Regions from separate parts of the Streptomyces sp. NPDC014889 genome, predicted to be linked through region 3. Evidence: riboswitches for the same ligand, from Rfam matches in the RefSeq annotation. Region 3 holds a riboswitch; each other region holds the start of a gene.
What was found. A riboswitch is a leader RNA that binds a small molecule or an ion and turns the genes downstream of it on or off. The one in region 3 is predicted to bind cyclic di-AMP.

Region 1: linked by a shared signal. The riboswitch ahead of ACF09J_RS29695 (C40 family peptidase) and the one ahead of ACF09J_RS27925 (NlpC/P60 family protein) in region 3 are both predicted to bind cyclic di-AMP.
Region 2: linked by a shared signal. The riboswitch ahead of ACF09J_RS33980 (M23 family metallopeptidase) and the one ahead of ACF09J_RS27925 (NlpC/P60 family protein) in region 3 are both predicted to bind cyclic di-AMP.

The regions. Positions count from the first base shown of each region.
Region 1 covers NZ_JBIBWH010000017.1:70,047-74,643, reverse strand. Annotated here, with positions in the region: gene ACF09J_RS29705 (helix-turn-helix domain-containing protein) at 1-732, opposite strand, end outside; gene ACF09J_RS29700 (ATP-binding protein) at 960-1,415, shown strand; gene ACF09J_RS29695 (C40 family peptidase) at 1,469-1,942, opposite strand; cyclic di-AMP (ydaO/yuaA leader) riboswitch at 1,946-2,159, opposite strand; gene ACF09J_RS29690 (alpha/beta hydrolase) at 3,345-4,597, shown strand, end outside.
Region 2 covers NZ_JBIBWH010000025.1:40,905-45,501, reverse strand. Annotated here, with positions in the region: gene ACF09J_RS33990 (GNAT family N-acetyltransferase) at 1-726, opposite strand, end outside; gene ACF09J_RS33985 (HPr family phosphocarrier protein) at 903-1,184, shown strand; gene ACF09J_RS33980 (M23 family metallopeptidase) at 1,344-2,099, opposite strand; cyclic di-AMP (ydaO/yuaA leader) riboswitch at 2,112-2,272, opposite strand; gene ACF09J_RS33975 (M16 family metallopeptidase) at 2,476-3,864, opposite strand; gene ACF09J_RS33970 (M16 family metallopeptidase) at 3,861-4,597, opposite strand, start outside.
Region 3 covers NZ_JBIBWH010000015.1:70,212-74,808, forward strand. Annotated here, with positions in the region: gene ACF09J_RS27920 (SAM-dependent methyltransferase) at 80-892, shown strand; gene ACF09J_RS27925 (NlpC/P60 family protein) at 957-2,726, opposite strand; cyclic di-AMP (ydaO/yuaA leader) riboswitch at 2,735-2,909, opposite strand; gene ACF09J_RS27930 (SOS response-associated peptidase) at 3,135-3,878, shown strand; gene ACF09J_RS27935 (AI-2E family transporter) at 4,061-4,597, shown strand, end outside.

The sequences.
Region 1 (4,597 bases), on a different contig from region 3:
CGTCAGGTGGTCGAGAACCACCACGTTCAGATCAGAAGTGTTCGAAAATGAGAAGATTACGAAAGGACCGGTGATGCCGATGTGCGCGCCGGCGGCGAACGGCAGCACCTGGAGCCGTACCTGCGGCAGCCGGGCCGCCTCCGTCAGCCGCTCCAGCTGCCGCCGCATGATCTCCGGGCCGCCCACCTCGCGGCGCAGCACCGCCTCGTCGAGCACCGCGTCCAGCTCCAGCGGCGGCTGCGCGCGGAGCACGTCCTGGCGGGCCAGCCGCACCTCCACCAGCGCGTCCAGCCGGTCCTCGTCGAGCCCGTCCACGGCGGCCCGGGTGACCGCGCGGGCGTACTCGGGCGTCTGCAGCAGTCCGGGGACGACCGAGGTCTCCAGGGTGCGCATCCCGCTCGCCTGCGACTCCAGGCTGATGAAGTCCCGGTAGGTCGGCGGCAGTACCCCGCGGTAGGCGTGCCACCAGTGGTGCCGGCCGTCGCCGTCGTCCAGTCCCGCGAGGACCAGGAGCAACTCGCGCAGCTGGGAGTCGTGGACCGCGTACGCGTCCAGGAGGGAGCGCACATCGGCCGGTTTCACCCCACTGGTGCCGGTTTCGATCCGGCTGACCTTCGACTGGTGCCAGCCGACCAGGCCGGCCGCCTCACCGCTGGTGAGACCCGCGCCGGTGCGCAGCGCGCGCAGTTCGGCGCCCAGTTTCCTGCGGCGCACCGCGGGACCGTGCTGCATGGGCTACTCCCTCGCTCCGTCTGAACGCTCCACGCGACCCGCTTCACATACGGTCTTCCGTCGCAGAGTTCACCGCATCGAGCGACAGATATATGCATATCTTGGTGGATCGCCACCGAGACGGCAGGACTGGTGGCAGTCTGACGGCGAAGCACCAGTGCGGGACCGTACTCGAACCATCCGCTCAGTGTCGGACTCCGGTCCCGTGGGAAAGGGACGACGTCGCCATGGCAGACCATCTGGAAGCATCCGTCACTCTGCCGAGCGATCCCGCCTCGGTCTGCGCGGCCCGTGCCTATGTGGCGGGCACGCTCGCGGAGTGGGGCCTGCCGCCGGCCACGGACACCGCCGAGACGGTGCGGCTCATCGTCTCCGAACTCGCCACCAACGCCGTACAGCACACTTTCGGGCAGTCACCCACCTTCACGGTGGACCTCGTCCTCGTGCGTGACGAACGGCTGTGCATCGGGGTCACCGACAGCCACCCCCGGTTCCCCAAACGGCTGCCGGCCGCCGTCCAGCAGGACAACGGCCGGGGCATGGTGATCATCCGGTGGCTCACCGCGGAGTGCGGCGGCAGACTGACCGTGCGGCCGACCCGGGAGGGCGGCAAGACGGTCTGCATCGAACTTCCGTGGACGGCTCCTGCCCGGCCCGTGACGGCCGCGGGCCAGGAACCGTAGGAACGTGGGGTGACGGCGTCGCAGCGCCGCCACCGCCCCGCACCGCGGCCGGGTCAGCGGACCCGGCCGTACCAGACGCTCTTCGTCCAGATCTTCTGGAGCTTCACCACGTCCCCGGTCTTCGGGGCGTGCCAGATCTTGCCCGAGCCGGCGTAGATGCCGACGTGGTACACGTACGAGCCCGAGTGGAAGAACACCAGGTCCCCGGCCCGGCGGCTGCTCGCGGAGATGTGCCGGCTGTTGTTGTACTGCTGCGCGGCCGTGCGGGGCAGTTTCTTGCCCGCCCTCTTGAACGAGTACAGCGTGAGCCCGGAGCAGTCGAACCTCCGCGGCCCCGTGGCGCCCCACTGGTAGGGCGACCCCTTCTTGGACGCGGCGATCTGCAGCGCCTTGGACGCCATCGTGACGGCCGAGGCCTCGGAGGCCACACCCGGCACGACGATCGAGCCGCCCACGGCGGCCAGGGTCAGGGCCGAGGCCGTGCCGGCCCGGGCCATCAGCGACGGGACGCGATTGAGCGCAGTCATGCGCAACCCTTCGTCAGCCGCCTGTGAAGGATGACCTGTCGGATTCGGGCTGGCGAAGTTGCCCGGCCGCGTTGCCGCGGCTTCACCCCAAGGGCTGCTCGGTCCGGTCATGGTGCGACCGTTCCGGCGACCCGTCGTGCTTGGGTCCTCCACTCCTGCCGATCCACTCCTGTCGACCGGTCATCCGGGCGGCGGCAGGACTCGGCGTCCGCCCGGACCGCCCCGCCGTTGTGGCGGGGGCTTGTCGTCAGACAGGGATCTTCACCCACGGATGTCCGAAAATCCCAACGGAAGCGAGTGTTTGTGTTGTTACTCACCACGCGCCCGTTCGGGTGGACACCCTCACGATCGAACGGATGCCCCCTCACCCGACGACCCCCGGACCAGCACCGGAACGCCTCGTGCCGCCATTCGGGGAGGCGGGCTGCGCAACTGTGGCGGTCCCGAAAAGGGACCTGAACCTACACCGAAAGGGGGTCGGTCATTCGGGGACATTCCGTGTCGCTTGTCCCGGCGCGCCGCCTCCCGCGCCCGCCGCGCCCCCGGTGTGGACGACGTCAACTTCCGCAGTTTGGCGGCTGGGTGAAGCGCACGGCGCGCGACTCACCGTCCGGCACCCACGGGGGCCGGGCGCCCGGCGGCCTCCGGACAGCGGCCGATCGGCTCTGCCAGGGTGCGGGGTGGGTCCGGTGGATCGTCCCGCGTCCGGCGAGGTGGGCATTGCCGTGCGATTCGGGATGTACCGGCCAACCGGCCCATATGTGGCGGCTTCTGGCGTCTCCGGCGCCGGCTGCCGCTTCGGGCCGGCCCGCGCCTGCCGCGCGGACCGCCGCTGGGGCTTCCGGCCCCGCACCGCCATCCGGCCGCCGGGGTTCCGGTTCCCCGCCGACCCGGGCCCGGCGGGTGCCCCTGACGGCCCGGGTGCCCGGTCGTCTCCGGGCGGCGGCCGATCGGCGCTGTCCGGGTGTGGTGCGGGGTCCGGTGGATCGTCCCGCGTCCGGTGAAGTGGGCATTGCCGTGTGATTTTGGGCGTTCCGGCCAACCGGCCCATATGCGGCGGCTTCTGGCGTCTCCGGCGCCGACCACCGCTCCAGGCCGGCCCGCGCAGCCTCGGCCGCGTGGCCCGCCTGCTGGCCTTCAGGCCTCTCAGGTTGGCCCGCTTGCTGGGTTTTTGACCCCTTTCGTGGGGGCCGCCCGCCGACTCCCCGTCCCTTCCGTGCGTGCCGTCGCCGGCCTTCCGGTTCCCGTCGAGCCGCTCGGGGTTCCGCTCAGCGGGACACGTCGCGCCGCTTATCGGATTGGCAAAGAAGGTCAACGCCCCCTGTTCTCAGGGACCTCACAGCAGCAAGGATCCCCGTACCCAATTCGCAACGACGTACGGGGAGGTCCCCCCTTGAGGGACATGAGACCCAGGAACCGGGTGCTGGCGCTCGGTTCGGCCGGTGCGCTGGTCACGGCGACCCTGATAGCCGGCGCGGTGGCGACGCCCGCGGCCGGTGCGAACAACGGCCAGGGCCAGGACCGCGAGACCCGCGGCGCGGCGATCGCCGCGGAGCGGGCCGCGAAGGCCGGCATCGACTGGCAGGACTGCCCCGCCGACTGGGGGCTGGCCAAGCCCATCCAGTGCGGTTACGTCTCGGTGCCGCTCGACTACGCCGACCCCTACGGCAAGCAGATCAAGCTGGCCGTCGACCGCGCCGGCAACACCGGCACCAAGGAGGAGCGCCAGGGCGCCCTCGTCTACAACCCGGGCGGCCCCGGCGGTTCGGGCCTGCGCTTCCCGACCCGGGTCACCGGAAAGAACGCCATCTGGGCCAACGTGGCGAAGGCCTACGACTTCGTCGGCTTCGACCCGCGCGGTGTCGGCCACTCGGCGGCCATCTCCTGCGCCGACCCGCAGAAGTTCGCCGAGGGGTCCAAGCTGGACCCGGTGCCCGGCTCCGAGGGCGACAAGAGCATCCAGCGCAAGCTGGCCCGCGAGTACGCGCAGGGCTGCCTCCAGCGCACCGGCCGCGCCATGCTCCAGCAGATGACCACCCCGAACACCGTGCGCGACCTGGACGTCATCCGCGCCGCGCTCGGCGAGCAGAAGCTCAACTTCCTCGGCGTCTCCTACGGCACCTACCTCGGCGCCGTCTACGGCACGATGTTCCCGGGCCACGTGCGCCGGATGGTCGTCGACAGCGTCGTCAACCCGGCCCGCGAGAACATCTGGTACCAGGCCAACCTGAACCAGGACGTCGCCTTCGAGGGCCGCTGGAAGGACTGGCAGGACTGGGTCGCCGCGAACGACGCCACCTACCACCTGGGCGCCACCCGCGACGCCGTCCAGGAGCAGTGGCTGAAGCTGCGCGCCACCGCCAAGAAGAGCCCCATCGGCGGGGTCGTCGGCCCGAACGAGCTGATCTCCTTCTTCCAGAGCGCGCCGTACTACGACTCGTCGTGGGCGCCGGTGGCGAGGGTGTTCAGCAAGTACGTCGCCGGTGACACCCAGGCGCTGGTCGACGCCGCCGCCCCGGACCTGTCCGACATCGCGGGCAACATCTCCTCGGAGAACGGCAACGCCGTCTACACGGCCGTGGAGTGCACCGACGCCAAGTGGCCCACCAACTGGCAGACGTGGGACCGGGACAACACGCGGCTCCACAAGACGGC
Region 2 (4,597 bases), on a different contig from region 3:
GCCCGTGAACCCGGCGTCGCGGATGTTGTCGAGGATGCCGCGGCCGACGCCGCCGCGCGTGCGGCCCACCCCGATGACGGCGACCGAGCCCGGCACGAGCAGCCGCCGTACCGACCGCGCCTCGGCCCGCTGCTCCCGTGCCTGCTGCACGGCCAGCGAGCGGTCGGTCGGCTCGATGCCGAACTCCAGGTGCACGACGCCGTCCTCGAAGCTGCGCTTCTGGGTGTACCCGGCGTCCGTGAACACCTTGATCATCTTGGTGTTGGCCGGCAGCACCTCGGCGGTGAAGCGGCGGATGCCGCGCTCGCGGGCGACGGCCGCGATGTGTTCGAGGAGCGCGGAGGCGACGCCGCGGCCCTGGTGGGCGTCCTGCACCAGGAAGGCGACCTCGGCCTCGTCGGAGGGCGCCGAGGCCGGCATGCCGTCCGCGCCGATGCGGTCGTAGCGCACGGTGGCGATGAACTCGCCGCCGACGGTGGCCGCGAGTCCCACCCGGTCCACGAAGTCGTGGTGCGTGAAGCGGTGGACGTCCTTCGCGGACAGCCGCGGGTAGGGCGCGAAGAAGCGGTAATACTTGGACTCGTCCGACACCTGTTCGTAGAAGCTGACCAGACGGCCGGCGTCATCGGCGGTGATGGGGCGGATCCGTGCGGTACCTCCGTCACGCAGCACCACGTCGGCCTCCCAGTGGGCGGGGTACTCGTGCCGGTCCGGCGAGGTCTGCATGGGCCCCAGCGTACGGCTCGCGTCCGACAGCGGCGCGAGGCAGTCTGTGGAGGACACACGTCGGACCGAGGCCGCGGTCCGACGCCGTCCGGGGCGGCGCACACCCCCGCTCCGGACTTGTTCCACGTGTGGAAAACTGGTCTAGACAACCCTGATCACCTGAAGGGCAGCAACACATGGCTGAGCGCCGCGTCAACGTCGGCTGGGCCGAGGGTCTCCACGCCCGCCCCGCCTCCATCTTCGTCCGGGCCGCCACGGCCGCAGGCATCCCGGTGACGATCGCCAAGGCCGACGGGACGCCCGTCAACGCGGCCTCCATGCTGGCCGTGCTCGGCCTCGGCGCCGAGGGCGGCGAGGAGGTCGTCCTGGCCTCCGACGCCGACGGCGCGGACGCCGCGCTCGACCGGCTGGCCAAGCTGGTCGCCGAGGGGCTCGAGGAGCTGCCCGAGACGGTCTGACCAGCAGGAACGGTCCTGCGCCGAAGCCGTGCCGCCCGGACGGGCCGGCACGGCTTCGGCGTGCCCGGCGGGGGGCCTCCGGAAGCCCGCGGGGAAACCGGAAGCCCCGGCTCGGGAGCCGGGGCTTCGGGGATGCCGGACGGTACGCCCGGCGGCGGGTCAGACGTTGAGGCCGTGCTTGCGCAGGTAGGCCACGGGGTCGACGTCGGAGCCGTAGTCCGGGGTCGTACGGGCCTCGAAGTGCAGGTGCGGTCCGGTGACGTTGCCGGTCGCGCCGGACAGGCCGATCTGCCGGCCCGGGGTGACGTGCTGGCCCACCGAGACCTGGACGGACGACAGATGCGCGTACTGGGTGTACATGCCGTCGGCCATCCTGATCACGATCTGGTTCCCGTACGCCCCGCCCCAGCCGGCGTCGACGACGGTGCCGCTGCCGACCGCGTGGACGCTGGTGCCGCTCGCGGCGTGGAAGTCGACGCCGGTGTGGGCGCCGGACGACCACAGGTAGCCGCCGGTCAGGTAGCCGGTCGAGATGTACGAGTTGAAGATCGGCGTCACGAAGGCGTTGAGGCGCTTGCGCTCGGCCGCGCGGGCGGCGCGCGCCTTGGCCTCGCGCTCCTTCGCCGCCTGCTCGGCGGCCTTCTCGCGCGCGGCCTTCTCGGCCTCCTTGCGCGCGGCGGCACGGTGCTGGGCGACGGACTGGGCGTCGATCTTCTCGGCGACGCTGTCGCCGATGGTGACGACCGGGGTGAGGCCGGTGTCCTCGAGGGCGGGGGCCTCCGCCGCGAGGGCCGGGGCGGCGAGGGTGCCGATGACACCGGTGGTGGCCAGGGCCGCGACGCCCGCCGCGCGGGCGGTGGTGCGGTGCATCCGGCTCGGCCGTCGGTGCTTCCCGGCGGCGCGGGTGAACGCCATGGAGACGTGGGTCCTTTCCTTCCCTGTCGCCTACCGGGTTAGCTGACGGGTTCGGAGCAGGAAGGTCTCCTACGGCCCCCTCGCGTGGCGCGCGGGCGTCCGATTCACCCCAGGGACGATGGGTCCCCGGCTCCCCTGGCTCGCGCCGTACGGGGACTCGGCGATGACTGTCCGGTGCCGCGGACGCGGCGCACTGCCCGACGAACAGCCGGACCGACGCTAAACGGGGCCGCTTTCAATTCCCAAACGGATCAGATGTTTTGTAGCGCATACCACAGGGCAGACAGGCGGTCTCCCCCTCAATTCGGACAAGATCAGGACAACACAGGGCCCTGGTGACGCTTCGGTCACCAGGGCCCCGCGTTCGTGTGTGCCGCTACTCGGCCTCGACGACCGTGACCCGGCCGACGCCCAGGGCCTCGACGGGCTCCTTGATCTGCGCCGCGTCGCCGACGAGGACCGTCACCAGACGGTCCACCGGGAAGGCGTTGACGACGGCCGCGGTGGCCTCCACCGTGCCGGTGGCGGCGAGCTGCTGATAGAGCGTCGCCTGGTAGTCGTCCGGCAGGTGCTGCTCGACCTGGTCGGCCAGCGTGCCCGCGACGGCGGCGGCCGTCTCGTACTTCAGCGGCGCCACGCCGACGAGGTTCTGCACGGCGACGTCGCGCTCGGGGTCGGTGAGACCCTCCGCGGCGAGCTTGCGCAGCACCGTGAACAGGTCGTCCAGGGCCGGGCCGGTGTTCGGGGTGTCGACCGAGCCGCTGATGGCGAGCATCGCGGCGCCCGAGCCGTCGGGGGCCGAGCGCATCACCTGGCCGAACGCCCGCACCCCGTAGGTGTAGCCCTTCTCCTCGCGCAGGACGCGGTCCAGGCGGGAGGTGAGGGTGCCGCCGAGGCAGTAGGTGCCGAGCACCTGGGCGGGCCACACGCGGGCGTGCCGGTCGGAACCGATCCGGCCGATGAGCAACTGAGTCTGGACGGCGCCGGGCCGGTCCACGATGACCACACGGCCGGTGTCGTCGGCGGTCACCGGCGGCACGGGCCGCGGCTTGGCGGGCGCGCCGGTCCAGGCGCCCAGGGTCCGGCCCAGCAGCTCGTCGAGGTCGACGCCGGTGAGGTCGCCGACGACCACGGCGGTGGCCGTGGCCGGGCGCACGTGCCGGTCGTAGAAGGCACGGACGGCCGCCGAGTCGATGGCGCCGACCGTCTCCTCGGTGCCCTGGCGCGGACGCGACATGCGCGCGTCCGCCGGGAAGAGCTCCTTGGACAGCTCCTTGGCGGCGCGGCGGGCCGGGTTGGCCAGCTCGTGCGGGATCTCGTCGAGCCGGTTGCGCACCAGCCGCTCCACCTCGGAGTCGGCGAACGCGGGCGCCCTGAGGGCGTCGGACAGCAGGCCGAGCCCCTTGGCCAGTCGGGAGGCGGGGACCTCCAGGCTCAGCCGTACGCCGGGGTGGTCGGCGTGCGCGTCGAGGGTGGCGCCCGCGCGCTCCAGCTCGGCGGCGAACTCCTCGGCGGAGTGCTTGTCGGTGCCCTCGGAGAAGGCCCGCGCCATGATCGTGGCGACGCCGTCCAGGCCGGCCGGCTCCGCCTCCAGGGGCGCGTCCAGCAGCACCTCGACGGCGACGACCTGCTGGCCGGGGCGGTGGCAGCGCAGCACCGTCAGGCCGTTGTCCAGCGTCCCGCGCTCGGGGGCGGGGAACGCCCACGGCCTGGCCGCGCCTGCCTGCGGCTGCGGGTGGAACTCCATCGTGGCGAGCTCGGTCACTTCGCCGCCTCCTCGGTCTCGTCGGTGGCCGCGGCGTCCGCGTCCTGGGCGTCGTCCTGCGCGTCGGCGGCGGTCGGCTCGTAGACGAGCACCGCGCGGTTGTCGGGACGCAGGCGGGACTTGGCGACCTCCTGCACCTCCTCGGGCGTCACCTCCAGGACACGTCCGACGGCGGTCAGGGCGAGCTGCGGGTCGCCGAACAGGACGGCGTAGCGGCACAGTTCGTCGGCGCGGCCGGCGACCGTGCCGAGGCGGTCCAGCCACTCGCGCTCCAGCTGGGCCTGGGCGCGCTCCATCTCCTCGGCGGTCGGGCCCTGTTCCGCGAACCGGGCCAGCTCCTCGTCGATGGCCGACTCGATGACGGGCACCTCGACGTCGCCGGAGGTCTTCACGTCCAGCCAGCCCAGGGAGGGCGCACCGGCCAGCCGCAGCAGGCCGAAACCGGCCGCGACGGCCGTACGGTCGCGGCGCACCAGCCGGTTGTAGAGCCGCGAGGACTCGCCGCCGCCGAGGATGGTGAGCGCCAGGTCGGCCGCGTCGCACGCGCGCGTGCCGTCGTGCGGGAGCCGGTAGGCGGCCATCAGGGCGCGCGCCGGGACCTCCTCCTCGACGACCTCGCGCAGCTGCTCTCCGATGACCTCGGGCAGGGCGCCGTCGCGGGGCTCGGGCTTGCCGTCGTGGGACGCGATGGAGCCGAAGTACTTCTCGACCCAGGCGAGCGTCTGCTCCGGGT
Region 3 (4,597 bases):
TCGGGCGGTACGGCGTGGTATGCCGCTGGCAACTATATGATGCACAGTCAAGGTCGTTTAACAGTAGGGGAGTTGGCGAATGCGGGACGGAGACGGGCTGCCGCGGGGCGTCGATCCGGGCAAGGCAAGCGTGGCCCGGATGTACGACGCCATGCTGGGCGGCGAGCACAACTTCGCCATAGACCGGGAGGCGGTGGCCGCCTTCACGGCGATCGACCCCCAGGTGCGCACCCTGGCCCGCGCCAACCGCGCCTTCCTGGGCCGTGCCGTGCGGTTCCTGGTGGACGCCGGGGTGCGCCAGTTCGTCGACCTCGGCTCCGGGATCCCCACCCAGGGCAATGTGCACGAGGTCGCCCAGGCCGCCAGTCCCGGCGCGAAAGTGGTGTACGTCGACAACGACCCGGTCGCGGTCGCGCACAGCGAGGCCCTGCTCGCCGACAACCCGGACGCGGCGATCGTGGCCGCCGACATCCGCGATCCCGCGGGGATACTCTCCGCGCCGCAGGTGCGCAAGCTGATCGACTTCGACGAGCCCGTCGCCGTCCTGATGATCACGATCCTGCACTTCGTCACCCCGCAGGAGGACCCCGGCGGCATCGTGGCCGCCTTCCGGGACGCGCTGCCCGCGGGCAGCTGGCTGGCCCTGACCCACGCCACGGACGAGGACCGCCCCGACACGGCCGCGGCGGTCGGGCAGCTCTACCGCGACCGGGCCACCTCGCCGGTCACGGCACGCTCCCGCGGCGAGATCGAGTCCCTCTTCGACGGGTTCGACCTGGCGGAGCCGGGATTGGTCTACGTCCCGCTGTGGCGTCCGGACCGGGACGAGGAGGTCCCGGAGGACCCGTCCCAGTTCTGGGTGTACGCCGGGGTGGGCCGCAAGAACGCGTGAACGACGGGCGGGAAGGTCCGGGTGACGCCGCCGCGGTCACCCGGGCCTCCCCGCCCGTGACGGCTCAGGCCGGCCGTATCGCGCTGTGGATGGCTCGGGGGCCCGCGAAGAAGATCGACTCCTCGCGTATGGACGCGCCCGGACTCGGGGCGTGCACCATGGTGCCGTTGCCCGCGTACAGGCCCACGTGGCTGACCTCGCCGTAGAAGAAGATCAGGTCCCCCGGCTCCAGTTCGGCGAGCTCGATCGCCGCGCCGGAGCCGACCTGTTCGTGGGTGGTGCGGGGCAGGGCCACGTCCGCGGCCCGCCAGGCGGCCTGGGTGAGACTCGAGCAGTCGTAGGAGCCCGGACCTGTGGCTCCCCACACGCACGGCTTGCCGATCTGCGCGCGGGCGAAGGCCAGCGCCTTGGCGGCCTTCCGCTCGTAGGCCGAGGCCGGGCTCTCGGCGACGGCGGCGCCGGTCGCTGGGCCGGGGGCTCCCGCCTGGCTGGCGTCGAAGAGCGAGTTGCCGTCCAGCGGCGGGGTCGTGTCGAAGAGGCCAGTGGCGTGCTGCTGCCACTGCGCCGCCTCCGGCCGAGGCAGGGGCTCCTCGGCCGGCCGCGCGCTCTGCTGCGCGGCGTGCCGGGCCAGCATCTCGCCGGCCTGCGCGAGCTTGCCCCGCGTCCGCTCCTTGGCGGGCCGCTGCACCGCGGCGGCCTGCCGACGACGCGCGACCGGGACCCCACCCGCAGGCTGCGTGACGGGCCCGTCGGGCGGGGTCGCGACACCCGGGCTCCCGCTGACACCCATCGCCCCGGCCCCGGTGGCCACCGCCGTCCCTGAGGAAAGAGCGCCCAGGGCCCCGGTGGAGGGCACCGCCCGCATGGTGCCGGTCGGGGGAGCCTGCATGCCTCCGGTGGTGCGGTCGGGCAGTACGCCCGTGGTGCCGGTGGTCCGAGCATCCATGGCCCCTGCGGGAGGCGCGCCGCTGATTCCGTTCGGGAGCAGGTTCATGCTGCCGGTGGGTGGTGGCTGCATGGTGCGGTCGGGCAGTACGCCCATGGTGCCGGTGGTCCGAGCATCCATGGTCCCTGCGGGAGGTGCGCCGGTGGTTTCGTTCGGGAGCAGGTTCATGCTGCCGGTGGGTGGCGGCTGCATGGTGCGGTCGGGCAGTACGCCCATGGTGCCGGTGGTCCGAGCATCCATGGCCCCTGCGGGAGGCGCGCCGGTGGTTTCGTTCGGGAGCAGGCTCATGCTGCCGGTGGGGGGCGGCTGCATGGAGCGGCTGGACAGCGCGTCCAGGGTGCCGGTGGGCGGCCGCATGGCCCCGTCGGGCAGTACGCCCATGGTGCCGGTGGTGGGCGGGGGCGGTTGCATGGGGCGGGCGGTCAGTTCCGCCACGGGGGCGGCGGCGGGCAACTCCGGGACGGTCCGTGCCGCGGCCGCGAGTTCGGGTGCCGAGGCCGCCGGGCCGGCGGACAGCTCGGGCCGAGGGGCCCTGCCCGCTTCGAGGGCCAGGCCCTCGCGGGCATCCGCCGGACGCCTGTCCTGCGCCGCGGCGGGGGAGTCGGCCTGTCTCGGCATACGGTCCGGCGGCAGGACCGCAGGCATGGTCGGACCCAACTGGGCGCGCCCCACGTCGAACCACTTCCTGGCCACCCGGTCCACGGCCGGATCGGATCCGCCGGAACCGCTCCAGGAAGCCGAACCCCGCCGCGTACGAGCGCTCTTGCTCATCGCGCGGGTGGCGTTGAAGTTCCCCGTGGCGTTCTCCGCCTGGTCGTAGAGGCTGCTGATCCGCTGCTGGACCTCGGCGCGGCTCGGCCTGTCGTCGCTCGGTCGTTCCGGCGTCAAGAGGGACGCACTCCTCCCATGGGCCGCCTACCGGTTCTGCTCTCGGCATCGGGCGGACGTTCTGCGGAAGGCGTGCCCTACGGCCCTTGTCCCGAGGGACAGTTGGGCCGCTTCACCCCGAGGTTGGTCGGTTCCCCGGCTCCGGCCGCTGCGGGGGCGTACCGGACTCGGCGGAGGTCGCACGATCCGACGCGACTCGCCGGAGGCAATCGTGCGTCCTGGCCGTCAACTTAGCGAACGTGTGTACTCGGTGTGAAGATTGAGGCGTGGAATGTCCGATACGTATTCGTGACCTTCCCGTGAGGTGCCTCACGTTCATGTCCGTCTGCGCGGCATCGTCGAGGTGACCCCGCCGGCGGGCGTGAGGCGCTCCCGCCCCCGGCCCCGCCGCCGTGGCACCCTGGCCCCATGTGCGGTCGCTACGTCTCCACCCGCGGTCCGGAGGACCTGGTCCGGCACTTCCGGGTCACCGAGTGGCGCCCGGAGGAGTCGCTCGCCCCGAGCTGGAACGTCGCCCCGACCGACGAGGTGTGGGCCGTTCTCGAACGCGCGCCGCGCGAGGACCGCACCCCGGCCGCCGTCCGCAGGGAGCTGCGGCCGCTGCGCTGGGGACTGGTCCCGTCCTGGGCGAGGGACGTGAAGGCCGGCGCCCGGATGATCAACGCCCGGGTGGAGACCGTGCACGAGAAGCCGGCCTTCCGCCGCGCCTTCGTCAGGCACCGCTGCCTGCTGCCCGCCGACGGCTTCTACGAATGGCAGCAGATCAAGGCCCAGGACACCGGCAGGACCCACAAGCAGCCGTACTACATCAGCCCCGAGGACGGTGAGCTGATGGCGCTCGCCGGGCTGTACGCGTACTGGCGGGACCCGCACGTGGCGCGGGACGACGACCCCGCCGCCTGGCTGACCACGTGCACCATCATCACCACCGAGGCCACCGACGAGGCCGGCCGGGTCCACCCGAGGATGCCGCTGGCCCTCACCCCGGACCACTACGACGCCTGGCTCGACCCCCGCCATCAGGACCCCGGCGAACTACGGACGCTGCTGAGCCCCCCGGCGGGCGGCAGGCTCGGCGCCCGGCCGGTCTCCCCGGCCGTCAACAACGTGCGCAACAACGGCCCCGAGCTGCTGGACGAGACGCCGCCGTGACGGGCCGGACCGCCCCGGCCCACCCGCGCGGCACCGTGCGCCGCACGTGCACCCGTTCCCCCTGATGCCCCCGATGACCGCCCACCCGGCCGAACTGCACCCCTGCCCCGGCCCGGCCGGACCTTACGGTGCTCAAGAGGGCTCAGGAGGCTCGAGGGGGCCCAGGACGAAGGAGAGGCGCGGTGGCTGCTGCGGGCGCTCCGGCGGGCGGGCCGGGCCGCGGGCGCCGGGCGGCCCGCCGGGTGCCCGGCAGCCGCCCGGCGCCCTCCGTACGCCTCCCGCCGCACGCCCGGACCGCTGCCGCGGTCCGGAAGGCCGAGCGGACCGTGCCCTGGCTGCGGGTCGCCGCCGCCTACGCCTGGCGCCTCATCCTCGTCGGGGTCGTCGTCTACGGCGTCTTCACCGTCCTCGGCCGCTTCCAGCTCATCGCGGTGGCCCTGTTCCTCGGCCTGGTGATCACCTCGATCCTGCGCCCCCTCGCCGACCTGCTGAACCGCTTCCTGCCCAGGCCGCTGTGCGTCGCCGTCGCCCTGGTGGGCAGCATCCTGCTCCTGCTCGCCCTGCTGGCGCTCGTGGGCAACGCGGTGGCGGGGGAGTCGGCGAAGCTCGCGAGTGAGTTCGGCGGCGGCATCCACAGGATCGAGCAGTGGCTCCAGCGCCCGCCGTTCCGGCTCAGCCAGGCCAAACTGGCCGATCTGCAGAAGCAGATCCTGGCCTAT